2 regions of the Pseudoalteromonas sp. 5Ae-yellow genome follow, and region 1 is predicted to be linked to the other one. Evidence: riboswitches for the same ligand, from Rfam matches in the RefSeq annotation. Region 1 holds a riboswitch; the other holds the start of a gene.

Region 1 (8,185 bases):
ATCGGTAAATTGCTCCCACCCTAAATGCTTATGAGAATGCGCTTGCCCTTGCTCAACGGTCAATACTGTATTGAGTAAAAACACGCCCTGATCTGCCCAGCTTTGCAGGTACCCATGTTCAGGAACAGCAAAACCGCTGATATCGGTAGCTAACTCTTTGTACATATTTTTAAGCGACGGCGGCAGCTTTTTTACATCAGGCAATACCGAAAAACACAAGCCATGCGCTTGCCCTTCTCCGTGGTATGGGTCTTGTCCTAAAATTACAACGCGGATGTCATTTAGTGCTGTGGCATCAAAAGCACTAAATACTTGAGGTTCAGGCGGATAAACAGCAACACCTTCATTGCGGCGATTAGCCACAGTCTCTAACGTTTGCTGCATGTAAGGTTGCTGTAATTCACTTTCTAAAAATGTAGCCCAATCGCTCATTGTGTACTCTTAATCTGTTTACGTGATGCGTCTATTTTATCACACATATCCGCGAGTCCATCTAGCATGCGCGGAGTAAAACGATGTAATAAATCGGCATTTACGCTAATAAATTGATCGTTTTTAACGGCTGGCACTTCTGGCCACTTTTGCCAATTAACAACCGGCTGTGATGTTTTTGATTTTTCATCAGGGATAATAATAACTTGTGGCTTAGTAACAATGACATTTTCGATACTAATTTGCGGGTAATCTGTAACGCTCTGTGCAAATACATTACTTACATGGCATGTTTCAATCAGTTGGCTTATCCACGTATTTTTACTTACTGTCATCATGGGCTCAGCCCATAACTGATAAAACCCGGTAATATTTTTTTTATCTTGCTGGCTTTTAACTATACCGTTTAGTTTTTGTGTAAATGCATTTGCCGCTTGCTGGCTTTGCTCAATATTCCCTGTAAATCCACCAAAAGTAAGTAACTCGTCGGCTACACCAGCGATTGTGGTGGGGTTACTTAAATATACTTTTATGCCCAGGCGCTCTATTTGGGCTAAATCTTCGCTTTGATTTCCGCTTTTCCACGCAATTACTAAATCAGGTTTAAGCGCCAATACTTTTTCAAGCGAGATACCGTAATAACCGCCTATGCGCTCAATACTTTGGGCCTCAGCAGGGTAGTCGGCGTAATCAACTGTGCCCACAATATTATCGCCCGCCCCTATGGCAAATAGGTTTTCGACTATATGTGGTGCAAGCGCGATTATGCGCAGCTTTTTAGAATCATTATCCTGCTCTGCAAGTGCACTGCCCGATACACTAAAAAGCAGCAGCCCAATAAAAAACGCTTTAAGCATTAGTAATCAAACCCTTCTAGCGCTTTTATGCCTGAGTCGAATGCGTGTTTTACATTACGTACTTCGCTTACTGTGTCGGCAAGGTCGGTTAAAGTACGATGCGCTGCACGCCCTGTAATAATAACTGACTGCATTGGTGGGCGGTTATTAAGCGCTGTTACCACTTCATCTAAATCAACGTAGCCGTAGGTCACCATATACGTAAGCTCATCGAGTAATACTAAATCAATACTGCTATCTGCAAGCATGCGTTTTGACTCTTGCCATGTTGCTTGGGCGGCTGCGGTATCGGCTTCTTTATTTTGCGTATCCCAGGTAAAACCGGTGTTCATTACAACAAACTCAACGCCTGCACCTTGTAATAAATTACGCTCGCCACATTCCCATGTACCTTTAATATATTGGCAAACGGCTGCTTTTTTACCATGCCCTACGCAGCGTGCTACAACGCCAAAACCCGAGGTTGATTTACCTTTACCATTGCCGGTAATTACCTGAAAAATACCTTTTACATCTTGTGCTGCAGCAACGCGCGCATCCACTTGTTCTTTTACTTTTTGTTGGCGCTGCTTGTGCTTATCGTTGTTTTGTTCAGTCATTATTGTGTCCTTCATAAATCGAGATAATTTGCTGTATGTTTAAATGCGTTTCGCACATGGTTGCTAATCGTTCTAACTGCTGCTCGCGATGAGTGGCAATACTAATTGGGTTAATTGAGGCGCTTGGTTTTACCCATTTTAAAATTTGCGATGTAGCATCGGCTTCATCAAATAAACCATGTAAATAGGTGCCTGCAATGGCGTTATCATCGCTAATAAAGCCATCAAACGTAAAACCATGTGGATGGCTTTCATCAAAGGTTAAAAATGGCTTATTAAGCGCTGCACCTTGGCTAATCCCTGCATGTATTTCGTAACCACTACAGGGTGTTTGTTGGTTATTTAAAAGCAGTGTAGCGGTTATTTTAGTTAATACTTTTTGTGCCGTCAGCGTGGTTTCAAAGTCGCATAGAGCAAGCCCATTCACTTGTTTTAATGACGACTCAATACCATCTGGATCGTTGATTGTATTGCCCAGCATTTGCATGCCGCCACAAATGCCAAGTACTTTGCCACCATAGCGTAAGTGGCGCTTAATTTGAGTGTCCCAGCCTTCATTTTTCAAAAAATTTAAATCGCCCAGCACATTTTTACTGCCTGGGAGAATTATCAGATCAACGTCTGGGATCGTTTGCGTATGGCGCACGTAATTTATATTAATGTTTGGGTGCAAACGCAGTGCATCAAAATCGGTGTGGTTACTAATGTGGGGAACAAGTAGCACTGCAATATTAATTGTGGCGTTGGTTACATTATTATCAATTGCGACGGCGTCTTCGGCATCAAGCGCAAGATCGTGCAAATAAGGTAATACGCCAAGTACGGGTTTGTTTGTGTATTCTTCAAGCCAATCAAGCCCGCCTTGCAGCAAACCTATATCGCCTCTAAAGCGGTTTATAACAAAGCCTTTTACGCGCGCCTGTTCTGACTCGCTTAGTAGCGCTAATGTACCTACCAAATGTGCAAACACACCGCCTTTATCTATATCGGCAATAATAATGACAGGGCAATCTACCTCTTCGGCGTAACCCATATTGGCAATATCGTTTTCACGCAGGTTTATTTCAGCAGGACTCCCCGCTCCTTCAACAAGGAGTAAATCAAAACGTTTAGCTAAGCGGTTATGTGAGGTAATTACTGCATCCATCGCCACTTTTTTATAGTCGTGATATTTGCCCGCTTCCATATTGCTAATGGCTTTTCCGTGAATAATCACTTGTGCGCCCGTATCGCTATTAGGTTTAAGTAAAATAGGATTAAAGTCTATTTCGGGCTCTACTTTAGCCGCTATTGCTTGCAAAGCTTGCGCACGACCAATTTCGCCGCCATCTTTTGTTACTGCGCTATTAAGTGCCATATTTTGTGGTTTAAAAGGCGCAACCTTTACCCCTAGCTTAGCAAATACCCTGCAAAGGGCTGCAACTAGGGTACTTTTACCTGCGTCGGAAGTAGTGCCTTGCACCATTAAGGTTTTCATGGAATTACACCCTTCGCTTTCTAAAAAACAATAAACTCAAAAAGAACACGCTACCAATAGCTGCAGTAATAACACCTACGGGCAGTTCTTGGTTTTTCAGCAATGAGCGCGAAAGTACATCAACCCACACCATAAATGTACCGCCCACCAAGCTGGTTACCAGTAAGCCAGCGATGGTGCCTTGGGATATAAAAAAGCGCACAATATGCGGTACCATTAATCCTACAAACCCAATACCACCACACATAGCCACCAGCACAGCGGTAATTAATGAGCTTAAAACTAGCATAAGTATTCTAAAGCGCTGGACCCTGACACCTAATGTAATTGCGCTTTCATCGCCAAGTAACATGGCATTGAGTTGTCTTCTAAAGCTCAGCATTACAAACGTACACAATGTAATTACCAATAAAGGCAACCAAAGCGTAGCCCACTGCGCACGAGCAAAGCTGCCCAGTGTCCAAAATAAAATAGCGGCTACCGCCTGAGGGTCACTCCAATAAAGCAACAAACTGGTAAACGCACTAAATAAAAACGACAGAGCAACGCCAGCTAATAGCATTGATTCTACCTGTGCACTTTGCTGCCTACCTGCAATAAGAATTAATAAACTCATAGCGAGTAAGCTACCTAATAACGCTGCTGCCGATAACATAAAACCTGCACTAATACCTGCTAGCGCCATAAGTAACACCACGCCAAATGAGGCACCCGACGATATACCAAATAAGTAAGGGTCGGCTAGGGGGTTGCGCGTTACCGTTTGCAAAATAAGCCCCGCAATGGCTAAGCCAGAGCCTGCTAAAAAAGCGAGTAATGTGCGTGGCATTCTTAGTTCAAAAATAATACGCGTATTAAAAGAGGCATCATTTGAGAGCAAAAAACTATTAAGTACATCTTGTAGTGAGGTATCTGCTGCGCCAAAACTAAGTGCTGCAAATAAGCTAAATAAAGCAGCTGCAGCACTTATAAATAGCGCAAGTGATTGGCGAGTATTAACTGTGCTCATATTATTTGTAACCATAAAAGTAAGTGATATGAGGAATGTTATTTCCCGACTTCGATATTTGCGGGTGGTTATTTACTTGAGCGCAGACACCAAAAACCTCACCTAGAATGTTTTCGGTTAATACCTCACTTGGCGCACCTGAATGCGTAATTTCACCATTTTTAATAACCACTAGTTCATCGCACATTGCAGAGGCTAAGTTTAAATCATGAAACGATGCAAACACCGTTACACCCAACGATTTAGCAAGCTCCATCACCTGTATTTGGTATTTAACATCTAAATGGCTAGTTGGCTCGTCCATTATTAACAGTTGAGGTTGCTGAACTATGGCGCGGGCTATCAAGGCACGTTGCTTTTCACCGCCTGAGAGTGATTCAAAGCTTTGATCACTATGATCTACTAACCCAACGGTATTGATAGCTTGAATAACTTTTTGTTTATCAGTGTTAGTTACTGAGCTAAATAGCGATTTATGAGGCGTTAGCCCAAGCGCAATAACATCAAATACGCTTAAGTTAAATTGCGACGGGGTTTCTTGTAAAACAACCGCTACTTTTTTTGCGTACTCATCGCTTTTTAGCTGCCAAATATCTGTGCTGTTAAATTCTACAACGCCATTACTTGGTTTATTAAAACGATATAGACAACGCAATAAGCTCGATTTACCTGCGCCATTGGGACCAATCAAACCAACAAATTTACCTGTGGTTATTTTAAGGTTTATTTTTTTGAGAATCGTTTTATTGCCAATATCCCACGATACGTTTTTAACGTTTAGCAATGGTGTATTTAATGGCGTTTGAGTGTGCAATAGTCAGTCCTAGACGGGATTAAACTCACTAAAAATGCGATAAAAATACTAATGCACTACAAGAAAAAATGAGTAAAGCCGCTCGTTAAAAGAATTCATACCAATTGCATTAAATTAGTGATTTATTATAGCGACAAATAAATAGCTTAATAACAAGGCGGAAATTATGACATATACTTGTTCTATATGAATAATTTTTAACGAAGTTAGTAAGTTATTTAATTCGCTAGAAAGATCATGTTTTTAATAAAATTGGTATTATACCATTTGTATCTGACTTAAAGCTTTGCGCTAATTACAGTTGCGGGAACAGTCGAGGACTCGCACCTCATTCCAAATGAAGCTCTATTATGGGCGGCTAAGTAAATAATTTAAAGCAAAAAAAAACCGCACTCAAAAGAGCGCGGTTAAAAAGGGAGTGTTTTAACTAATTTAGCGAATAGTTAAAACTTGTATTCCATACCTAAGCCTACGTAGTCTTGGTCAACGTTGTTGTCCATGTCGAAGCTTGAGTAAAAGCCAAATACTTTAATGTTTTTATTTAATTTGTGATCAAGACCAACTGATATTGCTGACTTATCGTCGCTGTCGTCAAAGTCCATGTCTTGGTATTGTACTTTAAATGTGTTGTTACCCATGCTGTAAGCTGCATTTAATAGATAACCATCCGCTTCTGCGCTGCCGTCAACTTTTTCTTGTGTTTGGTACATTGCACCTAACTTAAAGTTTTCAACTTTACCTTGGATTGACGCGCGTACTACATCGTAGCCATTTACTTCACTATCGGCTGCAATAGAGGCGTATACCGCGCTCTTTTTAAGTGCCACGTCACCGTAGGTCACTGCCATTGAGTAACCGTTATCAGCGTCTACATCATCTTCAGCTACAAAAGTAGCAAGTACTTTAAAGCCTTCGTATGAGTTTGATGAATAACTAACTGTATTTCCTAAGCGGTTTTCACCTTTAAATACATTTTTAATGTCGCCTTCAAGGTCGTTAAATAAATCCAACTTGCCTTGAGATTGCTTAAGCGCAGTATCGTTACGACCAATAACCACTTGGCCAAACGCACCTTTTAAACCAACGTATTGGTTACGCGCAGAAATGTTATCGTCGTTATCGTCGTTATCGCCTTTTGAATCAGCATCAGACACATCAACTTGAAACTCAAACTTATATACCGCTTCTAAACTATCATTTATTTTTTCAGAACCTTTAACACCAAGACGAGATGCATTACTTTTTATCTCAGTAAAAGACCCTTCGCCATCATCTGATGATTGCACTGTTACATTCGCTTTACCGTAAATGTCTACGTCGGCAAGTGCATTAAAAGATAAACCACTTAATAGTGCTAAGCATAAGCTCGATTTTACAAATTTCATGTTATTTCCTTGGATAATCACAAAAGACTAATTTTTAAAACTGCTGCATTTTGTCACCGCTAAATGACAGTAATATTACAATGGAAATATTAATGTCTTTTTTTGTTAATAAAAATGCATTAAATTTGAAATCAAAATAACATGAAAGCCTAATAAACGGCCGAACTTACTTACTTTTCTTTAATGACAAGCTTGGCGTCATTTGCGATAGTAAATTAACTAAGGTTTCTATTAACTCTTTTTGCTCGTTGTCTCTGTGATACGCTATAAACACGTCTCGCGAGGTATTTTCTACATCTTTAACATGAAACAGTTCACCTTTTTCTAAATGCCCTTCTACCAATACTTGAGGTATAAATGCACTGCCGCCACATTGCAGTATTAAATCAAGTGCAATACGTCCTGTGCTAGTTCTAAAGTAAGGTGGCGTTTTTCCTGTAAACTGGCGTGCATGCCAAAGAGAAAAAGTAGTTCCCCAATCAACATATACATACTGATTATCAAAAAAGTTTTCGTTGGTTGCTGTGTCATATCCGCTTACAGGAATGATTGGCAACTCACAAATTCGCTCTACTACTAACTCGTCTACTTTTGGTGGATCAAACAATATTGCCAAATCAAGCGTGCGCTCTAATAATAGTCGAGTGCTTTCTTGTTGTGCTTTAACTTCTGCAACCAACGACACGCCCGGCATCGCCGATACAATATTTGTTATACCAAACTGTAAAAAAGCATCCCAAATATTAGGCGTTCCTGCTAAGCTAATTTGCTTATGCATATTATCGGCAAGCGCAACATCTACTTTGGCGCGCTGCATACCTGTAATAATCATTTGCGCGTGCGGTAATAAGCGCTCGCCAGGTGCTGTAAGTTGAATGTTATTACGCTGGCGAATAAACAAATTAACACCAAGCCCTTGCTCTAATTGGCGAATTCTAAAGCTCACTGCAGACTGCGTAATATAAAGGTTTTCGGCCGCTTTACCAAAGTGACGCGTACGCACTACCTCAACGAATGTTTTTAATAAATCGATATCCAATTTTTTATCCTCACGATAAAAATAATTTGTTTAATAAATTGCCAAACTTGCATCATACTCCATCTAATTACTAAGGTATGAGGATAAAGCTATGAGCAATAACATTTCATTACTACGCCAAGCATTTGTTAGCCAACGTCAATTTTATGATGATCAAAACTTTCCACGAGGCTTTAGCCGCAGCGGAAACTTCACCTTATTAGAAGCCAGCATACTTGAACAACACGGAGTTGTTTTAAAAGGCTTATACAGTAAAACAATTGAGCCGCAAAACGAACACCAAGAACAGTTTGTAGCAGTCGTAACTGGCTCACAAGAACCTACTAACCCAATCGAACGAGCTTGGGTAAAATACTTAAAGCTAACGACCTGTAAAACTAAATTTCATACTTTATTTGGCCGTTCAAAAATGTCAGGGCCAGCACCAATTAGCCAAGAGTATTATTCAGAAGCGGATAACCTGTAAGTACTTAAGTTATTTGCTTTTTTGCGTTTTAACAGTTACAACTTGTATAAGCAAATATTTTTGCAAAATATAAACAAGGTGTTACGTGACGCGAAAAATACTAATAG
Region 2 (8,185 bases), on a different contig from region 1:
GGTTCATCTCGCCCAATTGAGTTTGTGCTGCAGGGTAATGACTATGCACAACTTGCCGATTGGCGTGACCGTATAATAAAGCGTGCTGAGCAAAACCCTGGTTTAGTAAGAATCGATCATGATTATAAAGAAACCTTCCCACAGTTTTTAGTCAGTATAGATAAAAACAAAGCCGCCGATTTAGGCGTGTCGGTATCTGATGTAGGCCGTACACTAGAAACAATGCTTGGCCAGCGCCGTGTTACAACCTTTATTGACCGCGGTGAAGAATACGATGTGATTTTAAAAGGGACTAAAGAAGATTTCACCAACCCTACTGATATTTCAAATATATACCTTAAATCACGAAGCGGTGAACTAGTACCACTTGATAGCCTTATCAGCTTAAAAGAAGAAGCAACAGCCTCACGCTTAAACCGTTACAACCGTATGCGCGCAATTACATTAAGCGCCAACTTAGCCGACGGTTATACACTTGAGCAAGCGCTTAACTTTTTAAACGAGGTAGCCGCGCAAGAAAACGATATAGATGGCGCAGTAGATTACAAAGGTGAATCGCAGCTTTACTACGAAGGCGCATCAGCGATGACCTACGTATTTATACTTGCACTCACTGTTACCTTTTTAGTACTGGCAGCACAGTTTGAAAGCTTTATGCATCCGTTCGTCATTATGCTTACCGTACCACTTGGTTTAATGGGCGCTATGTTCGGACTTTGGGCTACAGGACTTACCTTAAATATTTACAGCCAAATAGGTATTGTCATGCTCATAGGGCTAAGTGCTAAAAACGGTATTTTGATTGTAGAATTTACTAACCAACTACGCGATAAAGGCGTTGAATTTAGTGAAGCTATTTTGCAAGCAGCAACTCAGCGTTTGCGCCCTATTATTATGACCTCGCTGACTACGGTTATGAGTTCGGTACCTTTAGTACTTGCTTCAGGTCCGGGCGCTGAAAGCCGTATGGTGATAGGTGTAGTCGTGTTTACTGGGGTTATTGTATCGACCCTACTAACTCTTTTTGTTGTACCTGCTGCATATTATGCACTTGCACGTAACACTCAATCACCTGAATTTTTACAGCAAAAATTAGACAAACAAGCCGCTGAAAAACCTTTCGAAGAGATCTAGCCTCTTAATTGCGCCGTAACCTTGTTGTTGCGGCGCATACAATTTATGCTCGCCTTTAAACCCCATATACATTTTAGGAATACTTATGAGCTCAACAACGCAAGTAGCAACATTTGGTTGCGGCTGTTTTTGGTGTATAGATGCTGCATTTAGACGTGTAAATGGCGTACTAACCGTAAGCTCTGGCTACACTGGTGGCGAAACTGACGCCCCAACATATAACTCTGTATGCTCAGGCACAACCGGTCACGCTGAGGTTGTTAAAATTGAATTTGACGCGACTGTAGTTAGCTTTGAAACACTCTTAGCAATGTTTTTCACACTGCATGACGCAACACAATTGAATCGCCAAGGTAACGATATAGGCACACAATATAGAAGTGTTGTTTACTATCACGATGAAGCTCAACTTAAGCAAACCAACGAAATGATAGCTCAACTGCAAAGCCATGTCGCTGAGCCAATTGTGACAGAAATCAGCCCTGCCACTACGTATTACCCAGCAGAGCATTATCACCAAGATTACTATAACGAAAATCCACAGCAGGGTTACTGTAGTATTTTAATAGCACCTAAGTTACACAAATTTGAAACCGTATTTAAAGAGTTCTTAGCTGATTAATACCAATCTGCATAAGTATAGAAGCTATTTAACGATAATAAAATTGCGCTCTAACTAGGCAAAAATTTTATATCTAGTGGTTCTAAATAAAAATTTATAACGACGTTAGCGTATGATTTAATCGGTTAAACTGTTTAGAGGTCTATGCAGGTTGGTATAACTTAAAAGTAAACAGAAAATGCAAAAAGCCCGATAACTTATCGGGCTTTTGTATTTTTTATAACTAAATAATAAACTTAGAACTGGTAGCTAATCCCAGCAAATACTTGTCTGCTGGGTGCGCTGTAACCTAAAAGCTCACCACTTGCGGCAAAGCCAATACCCGCAGTGAAGTACTCTTTATCAGTTAAGTTTTCAATACGTGCATGTAGCGCTAGATTATCTAAAAGCTGATAGTTAGCAGCAATATTAAACACAGTAAACGCTGCAATTTCTGTATCGTAGTATGAAATTGAATCGCGAGATGAGCGATATAGCATGGTTAGATTGGCGTCAAAATATCCCCAACTTTTAGTAAGTGTATAATTAAATGCTTCAGATGGACGACGCGCTAACTCTTTACCCGTAGTTTCATCTTCTGTATCTAAAAAACTTAAGTTAGCGTTATGTTCAAATCCTAATGCGCTAAACTCAGCACTAATTTCAACCCCTTGCATAGACACACGCGCAACATTTGAAGGGACATATTTTCCCAAATTAGCGTCATATTGGTTTTCAATTAAGTTTGTAATATTATTATCAAAAATAGTAATATCGTAACGACCCCATTTTGTTGTAAGCGTAATGCCCAGCTCATTATTCACAGCCTCTTCGGGCTTAATATCGCTGTTACCTACATAATAGAGGCTATTCGTTACAAACGCGTTCACCAATGATGGTGCTCTAAATGCTGTACCGTGACTTGCACGAACACTAATATATTTATTAGCTTTATAACCAACACCTGTGCTGTATGTATTAGCGCGACCGTGGTAATCGTAATCATCGGTTCTAATAACAGCACTAGCAAGCCATATGTCATCGTCATAAAAAGCACCAATAAATAATGCTTTATTATCGCGTTTTTCATGTAATGAAGTTGCTGTAGAACCGGATAAATCTTCTTGTAATAAATTAACACCGCCACTTAATTCTAGTGTTTGAGTTAAAGTATATAGACCACGATATTCTGCTTCAAAACGTTCAGTACTATAAAAAGTATTTACTGCAGTCCCTGTTTGCTCATTTTCTTCTTGCGATAAACTGACTGAAACACCTTGATTATAATTTTGAGAGCTTTTTTCCCAACCTAATTTAGCTATATAGTTTTCAAAATCATAAGCGTCGCTAGAGTATGCCGAGTCGTATTCACCCTCACCCTCACTATACTGTGCTTGTGCGCTAAATTGACCCAAATCTTCAGTATGATAGCTTAAGTTAAAACCAATATTTTTATTTCTATAGCCATCATCATCATGATCTTTAGTAATTGCAGCAGTAGGGTCTTTTTCAGTAACATCAAAGCCATCTGTTTCTTCATAACCTGCATTGTATTTAAAGCTCAACGCATCTTTAGCTACCCCACCTGCTAGCTGATAGTTTGAGTAACTATTGCTACCAAATGTTGCAGATAAGGTATTATTAATTGCATCACGAGTAATGATGTTAATAACCCCTGCGATTGCATCTGAACCATAAATGGCCGCGCGAGCACCTTTGATAACTTCGATACGTTCAATGCTATTAACAGGGATATTAGTAAGCGACACACTCCCCGATGTCGCATCACTTATCCTAACACCATCCACCAAAACCAATGTGTATTTTGCCGACGCGCCACGTACAAATACATCCGCTTTTTGCCCAAAGCCCCCATTACTTACAATATCAAGACCAACAACTGTATTTAAAAGAGAGGGTAAATCGCGTACGTTGCTTGCTTCTATTTCTGCACGCTCAATAACATTTACACTTGCTAAAACGTCATTGATTGATTGCTCAAATTTATTAGCTGTAACGGTTATTTTTTCAATTGATTGCTCTGCGCCAGACACAGAAAATGAAAGCGCAGCAGAAATAGCAACGCCTAAAGTTATTTTGTTTAACATGATGTCCCCTACCTTTGCCCACCGCAAAGATTTAAGTAAGTAAGATAGCATCAAGGCCGGTCTCCGGACTCAGTAAGCACATCAAAATATGCAATACTTTACCGTTGCGGGGGCAGTGTTGGGCTTGTAGTCATCATGAAAACGCACCAACTTCCCGATTATCCTGCTAAAAAAATCATTACATGAAGTGGCTAGCAAGCACCTTGAAAATATGTCGCTATTGTGAGTATTTTGTTTACAAATGTCAATGGACGTCTATATAGCTAAAGCTAGATTTACCTATGATAAATACGAAAAATAACCTCACAGAAAAAAAGCCAAACATTACTGTTTAGCTTTTATTAATACATTCAACACACTCGTTAGCTAGGGTCTAGCAGGTGCACTTTAGTCACGAAAGTTTTTAAACTGAAAAGGCTGACCTAGCTCAGCGCTGCGCACTACTTGCATAGCCTCTTGAAGATCGTCACGTTTTTTACCTGTCACACGCACTTCTTCGCCTTGAATAGCGGCTTGTACTTTAACTTTTGAATCTTTAATGGCTTTAACCACTTTTTTGGCCATGTCTTTTTCGATACCTTGCTTTAACCCAACGTTACGAAATACATTTTTTCCTGCACGGCTAATATCTTGAAGTTCTAAACTAGCTACATCCATACCGCGCTTTGAAATTTTTCCCGCTAAAATATCAAACAACTGCATAACTTGAGAGTCAGCTTCTGCTTTAAGCTTAATTGTTTTATCGTTTAGCTCAATAGATGCATCAACGCCTCTAAAATCAAAGCGAGTCTCTAGTTCACGGTTTGCGTTATCAACCGCATTTTTAGCTTCGTTCATTTCTACTTCAGATACAATATCAAATGAAGGCATTAGTATACTCCTAACTATTTAATCTTAATTTTATGTGGCAATTATAACGCTAAAATTATAAATCTTTACATTTTTCTGCATCTTGTTCAGGTGCGATACTAAATTAGTTTGATATACTTGCGCCTCTTTTTTAAGCGATTTTAGGATTTGTCGTGACAAGGCGTGTTTATCAAGCAGTTTTTTTAATCAGCATAGTGGCTTTCACCTTTTTATTTGCCAAAGAAATAAAAGGTGGCGTTGTAAATTTATTTCCTCATGTTGATAAAGTTGCCCATTTTGGGATTTTTTTTATATTAGCCATAATAATGGACAAGGCTTTTAAGCTTCCTTTATATGCTCAAATACTCTTATTGGCAGGTTATGGCGCCTCAATAGAAATAATGCAAGACGCACTCCCTTATAGGCAAGCATCACTTGGTGATTTTTTTGCTGATTTTGCAGGTGCTGCAAGCTACTTTTTACTTAGAGTAATTTTTACACCTCGAAAAAAGAACCCACATGGCTAATATTTTAATCGTTGGCGATGGCGCTATTGGCTTATTGCTGAGCCACTTTTTGAGCGCATCGCATAATGTCAGTGTTTTAACTCGTAAAAACCCAACAAACACCCGCTTTTACAGTAGAGGTAAGGGTGCATCAAAAAAAATTGACGCAAAATTTATTTCATTAAATCAGCTAGATAAAGCAACTGAATTTGATGTAATTTTATTTACCGTTAAAGCTTTTCAAGTGCTTGATGCGTTTTCTCAAATAAAGCCACTTTTACCGACACATTGCTCTGTTGTACTTTCGCATAATGGAATGGGCAACGTTGATGAGATAAATAACCAGCTAAACACTCATCAAGCACTCTACTTTTTAACGACAAGCATAGCGGGCTTTAAATCAAACCAATATATTGTGCAACACACAGGTGAAGGACAAAGCGTTATTGGTGGCTGTAATGAGCTTGCACTTCAAAATAGTGCGCCAATAGCTGATATTTTTAAAGTAATACCCAACCTAAAGTTTACTAATAACATTCAGCAGCTTCGTTTTGAAAAGCTACTCGTCAATATTGCCATTAATCCATTAAGCGCTTTAAGTAATGTAAAAAATGGCGAATTACGTGCACCTAAGTACAATACAATAATTTTTAATGCACTCACTGAAGCATGCAATATTGCAAAGGCTCAAGGGCTTAATATCCCATTAATTAAAGCGCTCAATACCGCTTATAAAATAATGGAGTTAACCGCAAATAATTACTCATCAATGCAGCAAGATATAGCTCACAATAGAGAAACTGAAATATCAGCTATATGTGGCTATATTAGCCAACAAGGTAAACTTCACAGTATTCCAACGCCTTACAACGATGAGTTGTTAGTCAAAATTCAGGCAAAAAAAAGCGTGGTATAAACCACGCTTATATAAGCTTTTAACTTTACGGGCGATAAACTTTTACCGTTTCGAAGCCCTGTTCGTGCAGCATAAGTGCCTGTAGTTGGCTCATTACGCCTCTGTCACAATATAAATAGTAGTCGGTGTCTTTTGGTAAATCACCAAACTTAGTAGCTAAACGGAAGAACGGCAAATGCACCACTTCAATACCATCGATTGCAAGCGGTGCAGCTTCTTCTTCTTCTGGTGAGCGAATATCAATTACTACAGAGCCTGCAGGTAAATCAGCAACTGACTCAGCCTCTTTTAGCTCTTGCTTGGCCTCTACGTCAATATCGCGTACATCCATTATGCGCGCGTTATTTACTACGGTATCTAGCACATCAAAATCGAACTTTTCTTCTTCGGCTTCTATTACTTCAATTTTGGCTTTAACTGTCGGCTTTTTAGAAATAACACCACAATATTCAGGCATCGTTTCAGCCATTTCAGCTGTACCAATTTGGCGAGCAAGATTAATAATTTCTTGTTTATCATTTTGAATTAGCGGGCGTAAAATAAGCGTTTCAGTAACACGGTCAATCACGCTTAAGTTCGCTAATGTTTGACTAGATACTTGGCCAATACTTTCACCTGTGACAAGCGCCTGAATGTTCAACTTTTCAGCCACTACACTTCCTGCTCGCATCATCATACGTTTAAGCACAACACCCATTTGGCTGTTTTCAACGTTTTCTAGAATTTCAGCAACAACAGGTTCAAAATCAACTGTTATAAATTTAACTTTATGTGTTGAGCTGTATTTTTTCCATAAAAAATAGCTCGCTTGCTTAACACCAATCTCGTGCGCTGCGCCACCTAGATTAAAGAATAAAAAGTGCGTACGTGCGCCTTTACGAATCATTTGGTAACTTGCTACGCCAGAGTCAAAACCACCCGACATAAGTGAAAGCACGTCTTCTTGCGTTGGTAGTGGAAAGCCCGCCATACCAAAATGCGTTTGCGAAACAATGTAAGCTTTATCGTCTTTTACTTCTAAGCGTATTGTTACTTCTGGACGGCTAAGCTTAACGCTTGCGCCTTCAATATGTTGATTTAGCCCACCACCAACATAGCGCTCTAAATCAGTCGAGGTAAAGTCGTGTTGGCCTATACGCTTAGCACGCACACAAAAAGTTTTTCCCACAATTGTGTGACCCACTAACGCTATTGTTTTTTGATAGATATCATCGAGAGTTTCAAATTGCGTCTCAGTTACTTCAATAAACTGAACGATACCAGGTATGCGTTTAAGGCTGTCGATAAAATCAAGACGAACTTGTGCATCTTCAAGCTTTGTAACAACTGAAATATTATCCCAGTTATTTCTTACTTGTACTTTTTCGTCAAGACGTCGCAATACAATTTTAATGTTATTTTCTAACACTTTAGTAAAGCGTTTACGGACCGAACGGCTTTTGATGGCTATTTCAGGATGTAGTTTGACGATAAATTTAAGCATAGTTCACTCTTAGACTGCGGGAATTCGCGCTCCCAGGCATTTGGCGCGCGATTATAGCAAAAAATTCAGCGTCTAGGAAACAACCAATAATTATCGACTAAGCAACCGCGAGGGCCTGTTTATCTTTCGAGGTTAAATTTGCAGCAGTGTGTTTGGTATTTTAGCAAGGCAGAGCCTATGTAGCGTGGTTATTCCCTATAAATAGGCGATAACGTAGCATAAATGCTAAACATACGCTGCTCGAAGGATTCTGCCTTAGGGCAATTAACTCTTTGTTGCCTACATAGATGTAGTCAGTAAGGTAACGCAGGAGCAGTTACCGAGCCCACAAGATTACAAATCTCGCATCGCGATTTAATCGCCCCTAGATTGAACAAATTTTAATCCTGAAGGGTCACAGCCCCTAAGGCTTGTTGTGCTAACTCGGTGTACTTTTCGCGTAGCAGGTTCATTTTATCGATACTTTTATCGGTACTGTACGCTCTAAATAATGTAAGTACTTTTAAAATACCGTGATATATATCTTGCTCAGCAAGGGTACCGCTTGGCCTACGAGCCTTAATATAAGGCGTCCAAAAGCTAACAGTT

What was found. Region 1 has a riboswitch for cobalamin ahead of H4J63_RS05910 (ABC transporter ATP-binding protein). Riboswitches for the same ligand answer to the same signal wherever they lie in the genome.
Region 2: it holds a riboswitch for cobalamin, as region 1 does, so the genes downstream of both, H4J63_RS10660 (TonB-dependent receptor domain-containing protein) here and H4J63_RS05910 (ABC transporter ATP-binding protein) in region 1, are expected to answer to the same signal.

Annotation. Positions count from the first base shown of each region.
Region 1 is NZ_JACGWD010000014.1:12,878-21,062, reverse strand. Features, by position in the region: gene ung (uracil-DNA glycosylase) at 1-432, opposite strand, end outside; gene H4J63_RS05930 (cobalamin-binding protein) at 429-1,289, opposite strand; gene cobO (cob(I)yrinic acid a,c-diamide adenosyltransferase) at 1,289-1,888, opposite strand; gene H4J63_RS05920 (cobyric acid synthase) at 1,881-3,365, opposite strand; gene H4J63_RS05915 (iron ABC transporter permease) at 3,370-4,374, opposite strand; gene H4J63_RS05910 (ABC transporter ATP-binding protein) at 4,376-5,188, opposite strand; cobalamin riboswitch at 5,435-5,569, opposite strand; gene H4J63_RS05905 (porin) at 5,632-6,573, opposite strand; gene H4J63_RS05900 (LysR family transcriptional regulator) at 6,740-7,612, opposite strand; gene H4J63_RS05895 (DUF413 domain-containing protein) at 7,704-8,078, shown strand; gene H4J63_RS05890 (response regulator) at 8,164-8,185, shown strand, end outside.
Region 2 is NZ_JACGWD010000034.1:24,624-32,808, forward strand. Features, by position in the region: gene H4J63_RS10650 (efflux RND transporter permease subunit) at 1-1,134, shown strand, start outside; gene msrA (peptide-methionine (S)-S-oxide reductase MsrA) at 1,220-1,756, shown strand; gene H4J63_RS10660 (TonB-dependent receptor domain-containing protein) at 1,993-3,843, opposite strand; cobalamin riboswitch at 3,880-4,064, opposite strand; gene H4J63_RS10665 (YajQ family cyclic di-GMP-binding protein) at 4,231-4,713, opposite strand; gene H4J63_RS10670 (VanZ family protein) at 4,866-5,219, shown strand; gene H4J63_RS10675 (ketopantoate reductase family protein) at 5,212-6,114, shown strand; gene thiI (tRNA uracil 4-sulfurtransferase ThiI) at 6,140-7,597, opposite strand; gene H4J63_RS10685 (TetR/AcrR family transcriptional regulator) at 7,978-8,185, opposite strand, start outside.